DNA from 3 places in the Janibacter melonis genome. Region 2 is predicted to be linked to each of the others. Evidence: riboswitches for the same ligand, from Rfam matches in the RefSeq annotation. Region 2 holds a riboswitch; each other region holds the start of a gene.

Region 1 (4,514 bases), 810 kb from region 2:
TGCTACAACATCGTCAAGCCCAAGAACGTCCTGCCGGTGCACGGCGAGTGGCGTCACCTCGTGGCCAACCGCGACCTCGCGATCGCGACCGGGGTCCACCCCGACCACATCCCGCTCGCCGAGGACGGCGTCGTCGTCGACCTCGTCGACGGCCGGGCGCGGGTCGTCGGCGCGGTGCCCTGCGGCTACGTCTACGTCGACGGCAGCAGCGTGGGCGAGGCCGACGAGGACCTGCTCAAGGACCGCCGCATCCTGCGCGACGAGGGCTTCATCTCGGTCATGGTCGTCATCAACTCCTCGAGCGGCGCGATCCTCGCCGGCCCGGAGATCGTCGCCCGCGGGTTCGCGGAGGGTGACGAGATCTTCGAGCAGGTGCGTCCGAAGATCGTCGCGGCGATCCAGGACGCGACGGCGAAGGGGGTCACCGACCCCCACCAGCTGCAGCAGGTCATCCGCCGCGCCGTCGGCGGCTGGGTCGGCGGCAAGATCCGTCGCCGCCCGATGATCATCCCGACGGTCGTCGAGGCCTGAGGCGCACCCCTTCGCCCCGGCACCCCCGAGCTACCACACCCCCCGAGCTACCACGCAGTACTGGTCGTCATGACGACCAGCACTGCGTGGTAGCTCGCGTCGTAGCCGGGTCGGTAGCCGGAGGCGGGCGAAGGGGGAGTCAGCCCCGCGGGGCGAGGGAGCGGACCGCGGCGACGAGGCGGTCGACGTGCTCGGGGGAGTTCGCCAGACCCAGGCTCGCGCGGACCGCGCTCGTGCTGCCCGACCCCTGCCGCGCGAGGAGCGCGTCGACGAGGACGTGGGCGCAGAAGCGTCCGTCGCGCACCCCGATGCCGTGCTCGTCGGACAGCCGGCGCGAGACATCTTGCGCCGAGCGGCCCTCGACGGTGAAGGTGACGACCGGCGCCCGGTCGTGCGTCGGGCCGAAGATCGAGTGCGTCTGCACCCCGGGGATCGCGTCGAGCCGGCTGACCAGGCCCCGCCCGAGCGTCTCGTCGAGCTCGGCGATGGCCTCGCGGTGCTCCTCGACGACCTCGCACGCGACGGCCAGGGCCACCGCGCCGAGGACGTTCGGGCTGCCGGCCTCGTGGCGGGCGGGCCCGATCTGCCACGTCGTGTCCTCGTCGGAGACCGCGGCGGTCGCACCGCCCCCGGCGAGGTAGGGCTCGGCCGCGTCGAGCCAGTCCGAGCGCCCGACGAGCACGCCGGCGCCGTAGGGCGCATAGATCTTGTGCCCCGAGAAGGCGACGTAGTCGAGCTCCTCGAGCGCGAGGTCGACGGCGCGGTGCTGGACGAGCTGGGCGGCGTCGAGCGCGACCCGGGCGCCGTGCCGGCGGGCGACCGCCGCGATCTGCGCGACCGGCCAGTACTCGCCCGTGACGTTCGACGCGCCGGTGACGACGACGAGCGCGTCGGCGGTGCGCGAGGTCCGCAGCGCCGCGTCGACGACCGAGACCGCCTCGGCCGGGCTCGAGGGCACGGGGAGGCGGACGAGCTGCTCGGCGCGCCACGGCAGGATCGTCGCGTGGTGGTCGGAGCCGAAGACGAAGACCTGCGCGTCCTGCGGCACGACCGAGGCGAGGAGGTTGAAGGAGTCGGTGGTGTTGCGCGTGAAGATCACGTGGTCGTCCGCGCGCGCGCCGACGAAGCGGGCCACGACCTCGCGGGCCTGCTCGTAGCGCGCGCTCGTCACGCGCGAGGCGTAGCCGTTGCCGCGGTGCACCGACGAGTACGTGAGGCTCGCCTCGTCGACGGCGGCCTTGACGGCGACGAAGGCCGAGGTCGAGGCCCCGTGGTCGAGATTCGCGTACTCGACCTCGGCGCCGGACTCGAGCGGGCAGACGAGCCCGTCGGAGACGAGGGCCGGGGTCGACGGCGCGCTCGGGCGGGGTCGCAGCTGGTGCACGGCCGCCAGCGTCGGCTCGGCGGGGCGGGGGAGCGTCGGCGCAGCGGCCGGGGCGAGAGCGGTGGTGGACATGGCATGCCTCCCATGAGGTCTGGGACCTCGGGGCAGCCGGGGTCCGCGCTTGCCGGCGTCGTCTGGCGTCGGCCAGGTCGTCACCCGGAGCACCCCACCGCGGAGGAGGGTTGCCGACCAGCGAGCCGGGGCTTGACGCTGGCACTCATGACCTTGGCCGCGACGATAGCAGCGGGTCGGGGAGCGGCGTCGAGCCCGTCCGGCCCCGTCTTGTCTGCTGAGACCTGGGCGGGGGAGGGGCGTGCTCAGGCGCGTACGAGGAGCGCGAGGACCGCCCCGAGCACGAGGTACGGGCCGAAGGCGAGGTGCGTGGCCCGGTCCACCCGGCGCAGCACGAGGAGCACGAGTGCGGCGGCACCGCCGAGCGCGAAGGCCGCGTACACGCCGATGGTGAGGGTGCTCCACCCGTACCAGCCGAGCAACGGGGCGAGAGCGAGCACGAGCTTGGCGTCGCCCATCCCGATGCCGCGCGAGCCGAGGACGAGGCTGACGAGCACGAAGGCGCCGCCGACGACCGCCGTGGCGACGAGCGCCCGGCGCAGGTCGTCCCACTGCCCCGAGGTCGCCGCGGCGAGGGCGAGGAGGGCGAGGACGGCGGCGGCGAAGGGGAGGGTGAGGGCGTTGGGCAGCCGGTGGACGTCGGCGTCGACGGCGAGCAGGAGCAGGCCGACGGGGGCGAGGAGAGCGGTCGCGGCAGCGGCGGCGAGGGGCTCGTCGCGGGAGACCCAGACGAGCGCGGCCGCGAGCGCCGGCACGGCCGGGACGAGCCACTCATGGGCGGGCAGGGGAGCCGTCTCGTCCGGGCGTCGATAGGTGCCCGAGCGGCCCCATCGCCACGCGAGGGGCGTGCCCACGAGCGCGACGGCGAGCGCGACGAGGACATGGGGCACGCACGCAGGGTATGCGGGCGCCGGTGGCTCTCCCCGGCGCCGTCCACACCCCCCTTCGCCCGGAACCGGCGGCCCCTGGTGCGCGTGTGACACGTGTGAAAGGGGTGGCGATCGCCTAGCCTGCGAGCATGGCAACACGTAACGGCACCCCCGCGCGCCCGCGTGGGGGATCCACCCGCGCACCCGGTCGCACGGCCGCGACCAAGGGCCCGGGGCGGTCCACGGGCACCAAGGCCCGGTCCTCCTCGCGCTCCTCCGGCCGCACCGGCTCGAAGGGGTCGGGCACGACCTCGGCGAAGGGGGGAGGTCTCCCGCTCCCGCTCGCCGCCGTGCGCAGCACGTGGATGGGGGTCGCCGGCGCCGCCGGCGCCGGTGCCCGCCGGGTGGGACACCAGGCCGGCCAGATCGAGCCCGAGCACCGTCGTGACGGTCTCGGCTTCACCCTCGTCGCGCTCGCCGTCGTCGTCGCCGCCGTCGAGTGGTGGGGCCTGCAGGGCGGGCTCGCCGATCTCGTGCACGCCGTGGCCGCAGGGACCTTCGGCCGCGTCGCCTACGCCCTCCCGCTCGTCCTCGTCCTCGCCGGGTGGCGCCTGCTGCGCGGCGCCGACGACGCGACGAGCGCCCGGCTCGGCTTCGGCCTGGCCCTGCTCTCGCTGTCGGTCTGCGGTCTGACGCACATCGCCCGCGGCATCCCGCAGCCCCCCGACGGCGCCGGCCCGATGCGCGACGCCGGCGGCATCGTCGGCTTCCTCGCCTCCGACCCGCTCGCCACCGGGCTCACCGTGTGGCCGACGGCGATCATCCTCGTGCTGCTCGGCACCTTCTCGCTCCTGCTCGTCACGGGCACGCCCCTGCACGAGATCCCCACCCGGGCCGCCTACCTGCGGGCCGTTTTCACCGGCGCCCCGCCGCAGCCGCACGACGAGGTCGAGAGCACGCCGGCGGCCGCCCGTGCCGTGCAGGCCGCCCGCAAGCGCCGCTTCGACGAGCTCGACGAGCGCGACGGCGACACCGCCTTCGACCAGGCCGCCCAGGTCTCGCCCGCGGAGAAGGCACGCCGCCGGCGGGCCGCGAAGGCCGAGTCCGACGCCGCGAAGGCGGCCGAGGACGCCGCGGCAGAGGAGGCCGCCGCCCCGGAGGCCCCGGCGAAGGGGGGCCCGCGCCCCGGCGAGAAGCGCTCGACCGGCAACGGCGTCGTCGCCCCGGTCGCCAAGGACAAGACCCCGCTGCAGGCGCCCCCGACGACCCAGCTGCCGCAGCGCGTCGAGCAGCTCGCCCTCGCCGGCGACGTCACCTACACGCTGCCCGACTCGGCGGCGCTCAAGGCCGGCTCGCCGCACAAGGAGCGCTCCGCCGCCAACGACCAGGTCGTCGACGCCCTGACCAACGTCCTCGACGAGTTCGGCATCGACGCGCAGGTCACCGGCTTCCACCGCGGCCCCACCGTCACCCGGTACGTCGTCGAGCTGGGCCCCGGCGTCAAGGTCGAGCGCGTCACCGCGCTCAGCAAGAACATCGCCTACGCCGTGGCCTCGGCCGACGTGCGCATCCTCAGCCCCATCCCGGGCAAGTCGGCCATCGGCATCGAGATCCCGAACGCCGACAAGGAGATGGTCTGCCTCGGCGACGTGCTGCGC
Region 2 (4,514 bases):
CGGACCCGGGGAAGGGCTGCAGCGCGCCGACCTCCGCGCTCGGCGTGCCGACCTCGGCGACGAGCCGGTGCAGCTGGGTCAGCCCGGCGGCCACGCTCACCTGCTGACCGGTGACCGCCCGCAGCACCGCCTCGAAGGGGGTGGGGGTGCCCGGCAGCCGGATGCCCGGGCGCCGCGCGACGAGAGGAGCGAGCACCGGGACCGTGCGCAGGTGCGCGTCGACCTCGGCGGGATCGGTGTCGAGGTCGAGCATGCGCCGCAGGACGACGACGGCCGCGTCGTGGTCGGCGGCGTCGGCGAGCTCGAGCCTGGCGGCGAGCCGGTCCTGGCCCGGGTCGTCGCGCAGCTCGACGAGCGTCGAGCCGTGAGGGAGCGCCAGCGCGAGCCGGTAGCGCTCGTCGTCGACGACCTCGACGCCGTCGAGCGCGTGGTAGCGGTACCAGTCGAGCAGCCCCTGCCAGTCGAGCGGCGGCTCGTAGCCGAGCGTCGTGTCGACCGTGACGGGGCCGCCGACGTGCTCGCGGGTGTCGCGGTCGGCAGGCATGGGTCGATCCTGCCCAGGAGCAGGCCCTACCCTTGGCTCTCGTGCTTGTGCCGTTGACCACGATCGTCCTGGTCGCCTCCCTCGTCCTCGCCGTGGTCGCCGGCGCCTACACGGCCCTCGACCGCGTCATCGACGACCGGCTGCTGCTCGTCGCCGCCGTCGTCGAGCTGCTCCTCGTCGTCCAGGCCGTCGTCGCCTGCGTCGTCGCGGGGCAGGTCCGCACCCCCGGCGAGGGGCCGACGATGGCCGCGTACGCGGTCACCCTGCCGCTCGTGCCGCCGGCGCTCGCGTACCTGGCCATCAAGGAGAAGTCGCGCTGGGCGATGGGTGCCGTCCTCGGGGGCGCCCTCGTCGTCGCGGTGATGACCCTGCGCATCCAGCAGATCTGGACCGTCCATGCGTGAGGCGACGGGGGAGCGCACCGGCCGTCCGGTGCGCAGCGGCCCCGGTCTGCTCCTCGTCATCGCCTACGGCACCCTCGCGCTCGCGGCCACGGGCCGCTCGACCCTCCAGGTCATCGAGTACTTCGACCGCGCGCCGCTGGCCTACCTGCTGAGCGCGCTCGCCGCGCTCGTCTACGTCGTCGCGACGTGGGCCCTGCTCACCGACCGGCGCCCCGTCGCCTCCGCGACGATCACGGTCGAGGCCGTCGGCGTCCTGCTCGTCGGGGCGCTGTCCTACCTCGCGCCCGACCTCTTCCCGGACAAGACGGTGTGGTCGCACTTCGGCTCCGGCTACGGCTTCCTGCCGCTCGTCCTCCCCTTCGTCGGGCTGTGGTGGCTGCGCCGCACGGCCCGGGCGGGCGCGCCCACCACATCCTGAGACGCGCCCTGTCGCGCCGCGAGGACGCGGGCTAGCCTGCCCGCAGGTCAAGAGCACCAGCGTCAAGCCCCGGCTCGCTGGTCGGCAACCCTCCATCCGCGGTGGGGTGCCCCGGGAGACGACCTGGTCCGTGAGCACCCGCCCACGGTCAAGCGCGATGACACCAGGAGAACCCTCATGTCCGACCCCACGACGTGGCACTTCGAGACGCAGCAGGTCCACGCCGGGCAGAGCCCCGACCCGACGACCGGCGCCCGCGCGCTGCCGATCTACCAGACGACGAGCTACCAGTTCGGCTCCACCGAGCACGCCGCGAACCTCTTCGGGCTCAAGGAGCTCGGCAACATCTACACCCGCCTGATGAACCCGACGACGGACGTCGTCGAGCAGCGCATCGCGGCGCTCGAAGGGGGAGTCGGCGCCCTCCTCGTCGCGTCCGGCCAGGCCGCGACGACCTTCGCCATCCTCAACGTCGCCGAGGCCGGCGACCACGTCGTGGCCAGCCCGGCGCTGTACGGCGGCACGTACAACCTCCTCGGCTCGACCCTGCCTCGCTACGGCATCGAGGTGACCTTCGTGCAGGACGCGGCGGACCTCCAGCAGTGGCGCGACGCGGCGAAGGAGAACACCAAGCTCTTCTTCGGCGAGACGATCTCCAACCCCAGCGGCGAGATCCTCGACGTCGAGGGGGTCGCCGGGGTCGCCCACGAGCTCGGGCTGCCGCTCGTCGTCGACAACACCGTCGCGACGCCCTACGTCCTGCGCCCGATCGAGCACGGCGCCGACGTCGTCGTGCACTCGGCGACGAAGTACCTCGGCGGGCACGGCACGACGATCGCCGGTGCGATCGTCGACGCCGGGACCTTCGACTACGCGCTGCACCCGCAGCGCTTCCCGTCCTACAACGAGCCGGACGAGAGCTACCACGGGCTGCGCTACGGACCGGACCTCGGCGTCGGCAGCGCCTTCGGGGCCAACCTGTCCTTCATCCTCAAGGCGCGGGTGCAGCTGCTGCGCGACCTCGGCTCGGCGGTCTCGCCCTTCAACGCCTTCCTCGTCGCGCAGGGCATCGAGACGCTCTCGCTGCGCATCGAGCGGCACCTGGAGAACACGCGCGCCGTCGCCGACTTCCTCGTCGGTCACCCGCAGGTCGAGCACGTCACCTGGGCGTCCCTGCCCGACCACAAGCACCACGCCCTCGCGCAGAAGTACGCGCCGAAGGGTGCTGGCGCCGTGCTCACCTTCGAGATCGTCGGCGGCGAGGAGGCGGGCCGCCGCTTCGTCGAGGGGCTGACCCTGCACAGCCACGTCGCGAACATCGGCGACGTGCGCAGCCTGGCGATCCACCCCTGGTCGACGACGCACAGCCAGGGCAGCGACGAGGGTCGCTACGCGGCCGGTGTCTCGCCCGGCCTCGTGCGCCTGGCCGTCGGCATCGAGCACGTCGACGACATCGTCGCCGACCTCGAGCGCGGCTTCGCCGCGGCCGCGGGCGAGGCGCAGGAGCGCGCCGCGAGCTGACGTCATGGCGAAGGGGGGCCCCACCCGGTGGTGGGTCCCCCCTTCGTCGTCAGCGGGCTGGGCCCGCCCGAGATGTCGACGCGAGCGCTGGTTGCAACCCGAGCAGGTGCGAACGTCTGGGGTGGTCTCCCGAGATGTTGGCGCGAGCGCTGGTTGCAACCCGAGCAGGTGCGAACGTCTCGGGTGGTCTCGAGGCTCGGGCGCAGGCGCCCTCGCACCTCGACCGACGAGGGCCTGTGGACAACTCGTCCGGCCGGGGTGGGGTGTCGACCTAGCGTTCGGGGATGACACGGCTGACCATCAGCGCCGAGGCGATCGCCGCGCTCGGCGACCGGCTCGAGGAGATCGCGACCCACCTGGAGGAGCGGTCGGCGCAGACGCGGGGAGCGGGCGACGTCGACCACGGCTTCGTCGACCGGGTGGCCGAGGAGGCGGTCGACCGGGTCTACGGCGACTTCGAGCACGCACGGGTCACGCTGTGCGCGCAGCTCACCTCGCTCGCCCGCCTGGCCCGCTCCGCGGGTGCCTGCTACGTCGACACCGACGACATGGTGCGCCGCTCGGTGACACCGACCTTCGAGCGCGGGACGAAGGTCGGCACCCTGTGACCGGCTACGACTGGAGCGCCCGCGACATCCTCGCGCTCGACCCCTACCGCGTCGACCTCGCCGCCACCGACGTCGTCGCCGCGCTCGGCAGCGACCTCACGACCGTCGAGGACAACGTCAGGCTCGTCGCCGAGCTCCTCGGGCAGGTGAGCACCCACGGGGTGTGGGAGTCGCCGTCCGGCGAGACCTTCGCCCGCGAGGTGGGCGACGTCCCGGTGACCCTGCGCCAGGTCGCCGCGCGCATGGGCGACGCGGGCGAGCGGATCACCTGCTACTCGCGGACCTTGCGCACCACCCAGGAGGAGATGGCGCGCACGGCCGCCGCGCACGAGCGCACGTGCGACACCCTCGCCGAGATCGACCGCCAGCTCGCCCTCTACGCACCCCACCCGGCCGAGGACGCGCTGCGGGCGCGACGCGCCGAGGCCCACCGCGAGGTCCTCGCCCACGAGAGCGCCTACGCCGCCGCGAGCGAGGACGCCCGGCGCGACGAGGCCCTGCTCGCCGCGGACCTCGACGACGTGTGCACCGACCTCGCCGACCCGCGCGGCTACGACGCGCTCGAGGGCACCCGAGACCTCGGGCGCAGCGCGCTCTTCACCGGGCCGTGGGCGGGCCTGCTCAAGCCGCTCGCCCTCGGGACCGCGCTCGACCCGCTCGGCCAGGCCGGCCTGCGGGTGGCCTACGGGCACGGCAGCTGGCGCCGGATCGCCTCGGACTCGAAGCTCCTCGTCGCCGACGGCGTCATCAAGGGCAGCGGACGGGTCCTGCGCTCGGCGCGGGGCGTGAGCCCCGCCGCCACCTCCGTGGGCCGCACGACGCGGACGGCGAGCCCTGCCCGCGCCCCACGGGCCCTTGACCAGCCCTGGCACGTCACCGCCCAGCAGAGCACGACCCGGCTGGCCGCCCGCAGCCGCGAGCTCGCCGTGGCGAAGGGGACGCAGCTCGCCCGCGACCGGAGCGGCCTCGCCCTCGCCGACGAGCTCGCCGCCGACTGGCGCGCCGTCTCGGGTGCCTCC
Region 3 (4,514 bases), 1.2 Mb from region 2:
GCACGACGTGCAGCGGCGGGAGGAAGACCGCCCGGCTCGACTCGAGGAGGTACTGGGGACCGAGCTCCCACAGCAGGAGGAAGGCCACGACGGCGGCAGAGCGTCGGATGCCCGTGCGGCCGATGCCGGCGGCCCGTCGTGCCGTTGACGGCGCCTGGGGCACCGGGGCGACCGCGGGGGCGTCGTCCGTCGTCGTCGTGGGGGTGGTCAGGGTCGCGGTGCTCATCAGGCCGCCCTCTCGGTGCCGTCGGGCTGGATCTTGCGGTGGCCGGCGCGCTGGGCACGCTCGACCTCGTCGTGGAGCAGGCCCCAGATCTCGTGCCGGTAGGCGACGAAGGCGGGGTCGGAACGCAGGTCGACGGCGCCGGCCCGGTCGCCGAGGTCGACGTCGACGACCTCGGTGAGACGCCCGGGACGTGAGGAGAGGACGGCGACCCGCTGGCCGAGGTAGACCGCCTCCTCGATGCCGTGGGTGATGAAGACCGCGGTCGTGCCGGTGGTGCGCCAGATCCGCAGCAGCTCGTCCTGCAGCTGCTCGCGGGTCTGCGCGTCCAGGGCGGCGAAGGGCTCGTCCATGAGGAGGATCCCGGGCTCGTAGGCCAGGCTCCGGGCGATGGCCACCCGCTGCTTCATCCCCCCGGACAGCTCGTGCGGGAGCCGGTCCTCGAAGCCGGAGAGCCCGACGAGGTCGAGGTGGTGACGAGCCCGCTCGGTGCGCTCGGCGCGGCTGATCGGCAGCTGCTCGAGCCCGAAGGTGACGTTGGCCAGCGCGGTGCGCCACGGGAAGAGGGCGTACTGCTGGAAGACGATGCCTCGGTCCAGGCCCGGACCGGTGACCTCCTCGCCGTCGACGAGGACGCTGCCGCTCGTCGGCGTGCTCAGACCGCCGAGGAGGTCGAGCAGGGTCGTCTTGCCCGACCCGCTCGGGCCGACGAGGGTGAGGAACTCGCCGGCGGGCACGGTGAGGCTGATGTCGTCGAGCGCCCGCAGGACGCTCGCGCGGGGCTGCTCCTTCGTGGGCCGCACGACGAACTCCTTCGTCACGTGGCGCAGCTCGATGCTCGAGGTCACGACGACCCCTCCTTCGCGAGGTCGTTGTACTCGTTGGTGTAGATCTGCGAGGGGTCGAGCTCGCCCGCCGCGACGATGCCGCTGCTCTCCAGCCAGTCCGACCACTGGGTGAAGTCGGTGTCGCTGATGACCCCGCCGCGGGCGGGGATGCCCGTGCTCTTCCAGTACCGCAGGTTGGCGGTCGTCTCGTTGCGGTCGCGCGCCTCGACGATCTTGGTGAAGCGGGCGATGACGTCTGCGCGGGGCGTTGTGCGGGCCCACTCGATGGCCTTGGCGACCCCGGTCGTCAGCTCTCGGGTGGCCTGGGGGTGCTGCGCGATGAAGTCGTCGCGCAGCACGTACTGCCCGCCGTTGATCGGTCCGACGACCTCGGTGTCGCGGAAGAGCTCACGGATGTCGCCCTGGGCCTTCGCGTGGTCCTGGAGGATCCCGCCGAGCGCGCCGGCGTCGACCTGCCCGCGTCGGACGGCCTCCTCGGTGTCGTTGGGCGGCAGGACGACGAGCTGGACCTGGTCGATCTCGCTCTGCGACAGCCCGGACGTCGTCAGCCACGTGTCGATCGCCGCCTCGGCGTGGGCGCCCAGCGTGTTGACCGCGATCTTCTTGCCGACGAGGTCACGGGGCCGGCGGATGGCGCTGTCCTTGCGGACGTAGACCCCCTGGTAGGACTTCGCGTCCGAGCCGTAGTAGTTGACGACGGCGGTGATCGGGGAGCCCGCCTCGACGAGCTTGACGATGGCGCCCGAGAAGGCGCCGCCGATGTCGGTCTGGCCGGTCGCGACGGACTGGATGTCCTGCGGGCCGCTGGTCGTCGCGCCGACGTACTCGAGCTGGACGCGATCGAGGTAGCCGAGGTCGTCGGCGAGCTCGGGCCAGGTGACGGCGTTGGCGCTGCCCTGGTAGCGCACGGTCGTGTGCGCTCCCTCCTCCTGCGACTGCGCGTCGCTCGTGGGCAGGGCGCAGCCGGTGGCCAGGCTCGTCGTCAGGGCGAGGAGCGCGCCGGCGGACAGGACGGAGCGGCGGGTCGTGGTGCGCATCAGGCCACCCGCTCCACGCCGTGCGCGCGGTCGGCGGCCGCGACGAGCGAGCGCCCGGCGACGCCGTCGAGGAAGACCCGGGTGACCTCGCGAAGGGGGGCGGCGGCGGACTCGTCGAGGAGGACCTCACCGCCGTCGAGCAGGTGCACCTCGTCGGCCCGCACGAACCACCCGGGGGTGATCGCGCTCGGCGCCAGGCTGGCCAGCACCGGCCGCAGCGCGTAGTCGACGGACAGGACGTGCGCGGGGCTGCCTCCGGTGGCCACGGGCAGGACGACCTTGCCGCGCAGCGCGTCCTGGGGCAGCAGGTCGAGGAAGGTCTTGAGCAGACCGCTGTAGGCCGCCTTGTAGACCGGGGTGCTCACGACGACGGCGTCGGCGCTCGCGATCGTCGCGACCGCGGCGGCGACGTCGGGGTGGGTCGTGTCGGCTCGCAGGAGCGGCTCGGCGGGCAGGTCGCGCAGGACGACGGGCAGGGTGAGGTGTCCGGCGCGCTGGACCCAGCGCGAGAGGTGGGTGAGCACGCCGTCGGTGCGCGATGTCGTCGACGGACTGCTCGAGATGGTGGCGACGAGAGCCATGGGGATGCCTTCCTGGGCATGGGGGGTCGTCGGACGTCGGCGGGTGCCGGACGGCCGTGGTGCGGTGAGGGTGCGGGCGACCCAGGGGCGCTGGGTCAGGGGTGACGGGCACGCCACGCTCACCGGGCCGCGGGGCGACCGGTCGGTGGTGGGGGTGCTACGTCTGCTGCGTCAGCGGCGACAGAGCGCGCTGCTGACGCGGAGCAGGTCGACGTGCCGTCGCTCGACGTGCCGGCAGCTGCGCCGGCCCGCGGTGCGGGTCGTGTCGGTGCTCATGTGGTGCCCGTCCTCGTCTCGAGGCCGTGGGGCCTCGCGCTTGCCCCTGCCACGTCGGCAGGGGCCAGGTCCTCACCCGGAGCACCCCACCGCGAGATGGAGGGTTGCTGTCCAGCGAGCCGGGGCTTGGCGCTGGAGCTCATGACCTGCGAGGAACCTAGCGCGCGACCAAGTCCTATCGCAACAGTAGGGATTCGTGTCTCGCATCTCGGACCGCCTACGGACGCAGGACGACCCGCCGGCTGCGTGCCGGCGGGTCGTCCTCGTCATGACGTGGGTCGGGCGTGTCAGTCCTCGTCGGCCCGGGCCCCGCCGCGGGCGCGCTCCTCCATGCTCAGCCCGCCGTCGTGAGCCGAGTCGGTGCGCATCTGCGGGAGGTCGCCGGTGTTGCCCTGCTCCTCGCGGATGGCGCTCAGCTCGGCCTCGTCGGCGGCGCCGAGCTCGTAGAGACGTCCGCTGCGCCAGTCGGCCAGGTAGTCGCGCATCTCGCTCTTGAGCTCGGGCAGGAGGAAGTACAGCCCGAGGAGGTTGATGAAGCCGCACATGAAGAGGAAGGCGTCGGTGAGGGTGAGCACCGAGCCGAAGGTGAGCACCGTGCCGATGACCGTGAAGGAGACGAAGATCAGCTTGTAGGTGAGCAGGCTCGGCCGCGACGGGCCGAAGAAGTACTCCCAGGCCTTCTCGCCGTAGTAGCTCCACGTGATGAGCGTGGAGAAGGCGAAGAGCGCCACCATGACGGCGAGGATCACCGGGAACTGCGGCAGGAAGGTGGCGAAGGCGTCGCTGGTGAGGAGCACGCCGTCGGGCGCACCGCCACCCGCCTTGACCTGGTCGATGCCCTCGCGCCACGACGGCGGGTTCGCGATGACGATGGTCAGGGCGGTCATCGTGCACACGATGACCGTGTCGATGAAGGGCTCGAGGAGGGCGACGAAGCCCTCGGAGACGGGGCGGGTGGTCTTCACGGCCGAGTGGGCGATCGGTGCCGAGCCCAGGCCGGCCTCGTTGGAGAAGGCCGCGCGCTGGAAGCCGACGATGAGGACGCCGACGAGGCCGCCGAGCCCGGCCTCCGGGGTGAAGGCGCCGCTGACGATGTCGCCGAGGGCGCCGGGGACCTGGCTGATGTTCGAGCCGATGACGAGCAGGCACGCCGCGACGTAGCCGATGCCCATGACCGGGACGAGCTTCGAGGTCACCGCGGCGATCGAGGTGATGCCGCCGAGGATCACCGCTCCGATGAGCGCGGCCAGGGCCAGGCCGAAGACCAGTGCGGACCCGTCGGAGCCGAGGAAGCCGTCGGCGCCACCGGTCACCTCGCGGGCCTGGGCGAAGGTCTGGTTGGCCTGGAACATGTTGCCGCCGCCGACCCCGAAGAAGAAGATCGCGATGGCGAAGGCGCCGGTCATGATCGCGGCAGGGACCCGGCCGAACCTGCCGTACGCGACCGGGAGGTACTTGAAGGGGCCGCCGGAGATCGAGCCGTCGGGGTTGACGGTGCGGTACTTCACGCCGAGCGTGCACTCCGCGAACTTCGTCGCCATGCCGAGCA

What was found. A riboswitch is a leader RNA that binds a small molecule or an ion and turns the genes downstream of it on or off. The one in region 2 is predicted to bind S-adenosylmethionine.
Region 1: linked by a shared signal. The riboswitch ahead of EEW87_RS01815 (aminotransferase class V-fold PLP-dependent enzyme) and the one ahead of EEW87_RS05630 (bifunctional o-acetylhomoserine/o-acetylserine sulfhydrylase) in region 2 are both predicted to bind S-adenosylmethionine.
Region 3: linked by a shared signal. The riboswitch ahead of EEW87_RS17230 (putative leader peptide) and the one ahead of EEW87_RS05630 (bifunctional o-acetylhomoserine/o-acetylserine sulfhydrylase) in region 2 are both predicted to bind S-adenosylmethionine.

What each region holds. Positions count from the first base shown of each region.
Region 1 covers NZ_CP044548.2:373,794-378,307, forward strand. The annotation lists gene EEW87_RS01810 (ribonuclease J) at 1-531, shown strand, start outside; gene EEW87_RS01815 (aminotransferase class V-fold PLP-dependent enzyme) at 671-1,987, opposite strand; SAM riboswitch class IV at 2,028-2,140, opposite strand; gene EEW87_RS01820 (prepilin peptidase) at 2,233-2,877, opposite strand; gene EEW87_RS01825 (FtsK/SpoIIIE family DNA translocase) at 3,006-4,514, shown strand, end outside.
Region 2 covers NZ_CP044548.2:1,186,423-1,190,936, reverse strand. The annotation lists gene EEW87_RS05645 (DNA-3-methyladenine glycosylase family protein) at 1-544, opposite strand, end outside; gene EEW87_RS05640 (hypothetical protein) at 598-948, shown strand; gene EEW87_RS05635 (hypothetical protein) at 941-1,366, shown strand; SAM riboswitch class IV at 1,412-1,527, shown strand; gene EEW87_RS05630 (bifunctional o-acetylhomoserine/o-acetylserine sulfhydrylase) at 1,544-2,887, shown strand; gene EEW87_RS05625 (hypothetical protein) at 3,172-3,495, shown strand; gene EEW87_RS05620 (hypothetical protein) at 3,492-4,514, shown strand, end outside.
Region 3 covers NZ_CP044548.2:2,392,027-2,396,540, reverse strand. The annotation lists gene EEW87_RS11440 (ABC transporter permease) at 1-226, opposite strand, end outside; gene EEW87_RS11435 (ABC transporter ATP-binding protein) at 226-1,071, opposite strand; gene EEW87_RS11430 (ABC transporter substrate-binding protein) at 1,068-2,108, opposite strand; gene ssuE (NADPH-dependent FMN reductase) at 2,108-2,689, opposite strand; gene EEW87_RS17230 (putative leader peptide) at 2,861-2,965, opposite strand; SAM riboswitch class IV at 2,997-3,112, opposite strand; gene EEW87_RS11420 (alanine/glycine:cation symporter family protein) at 3,253-4,514, opposite strand, start outside.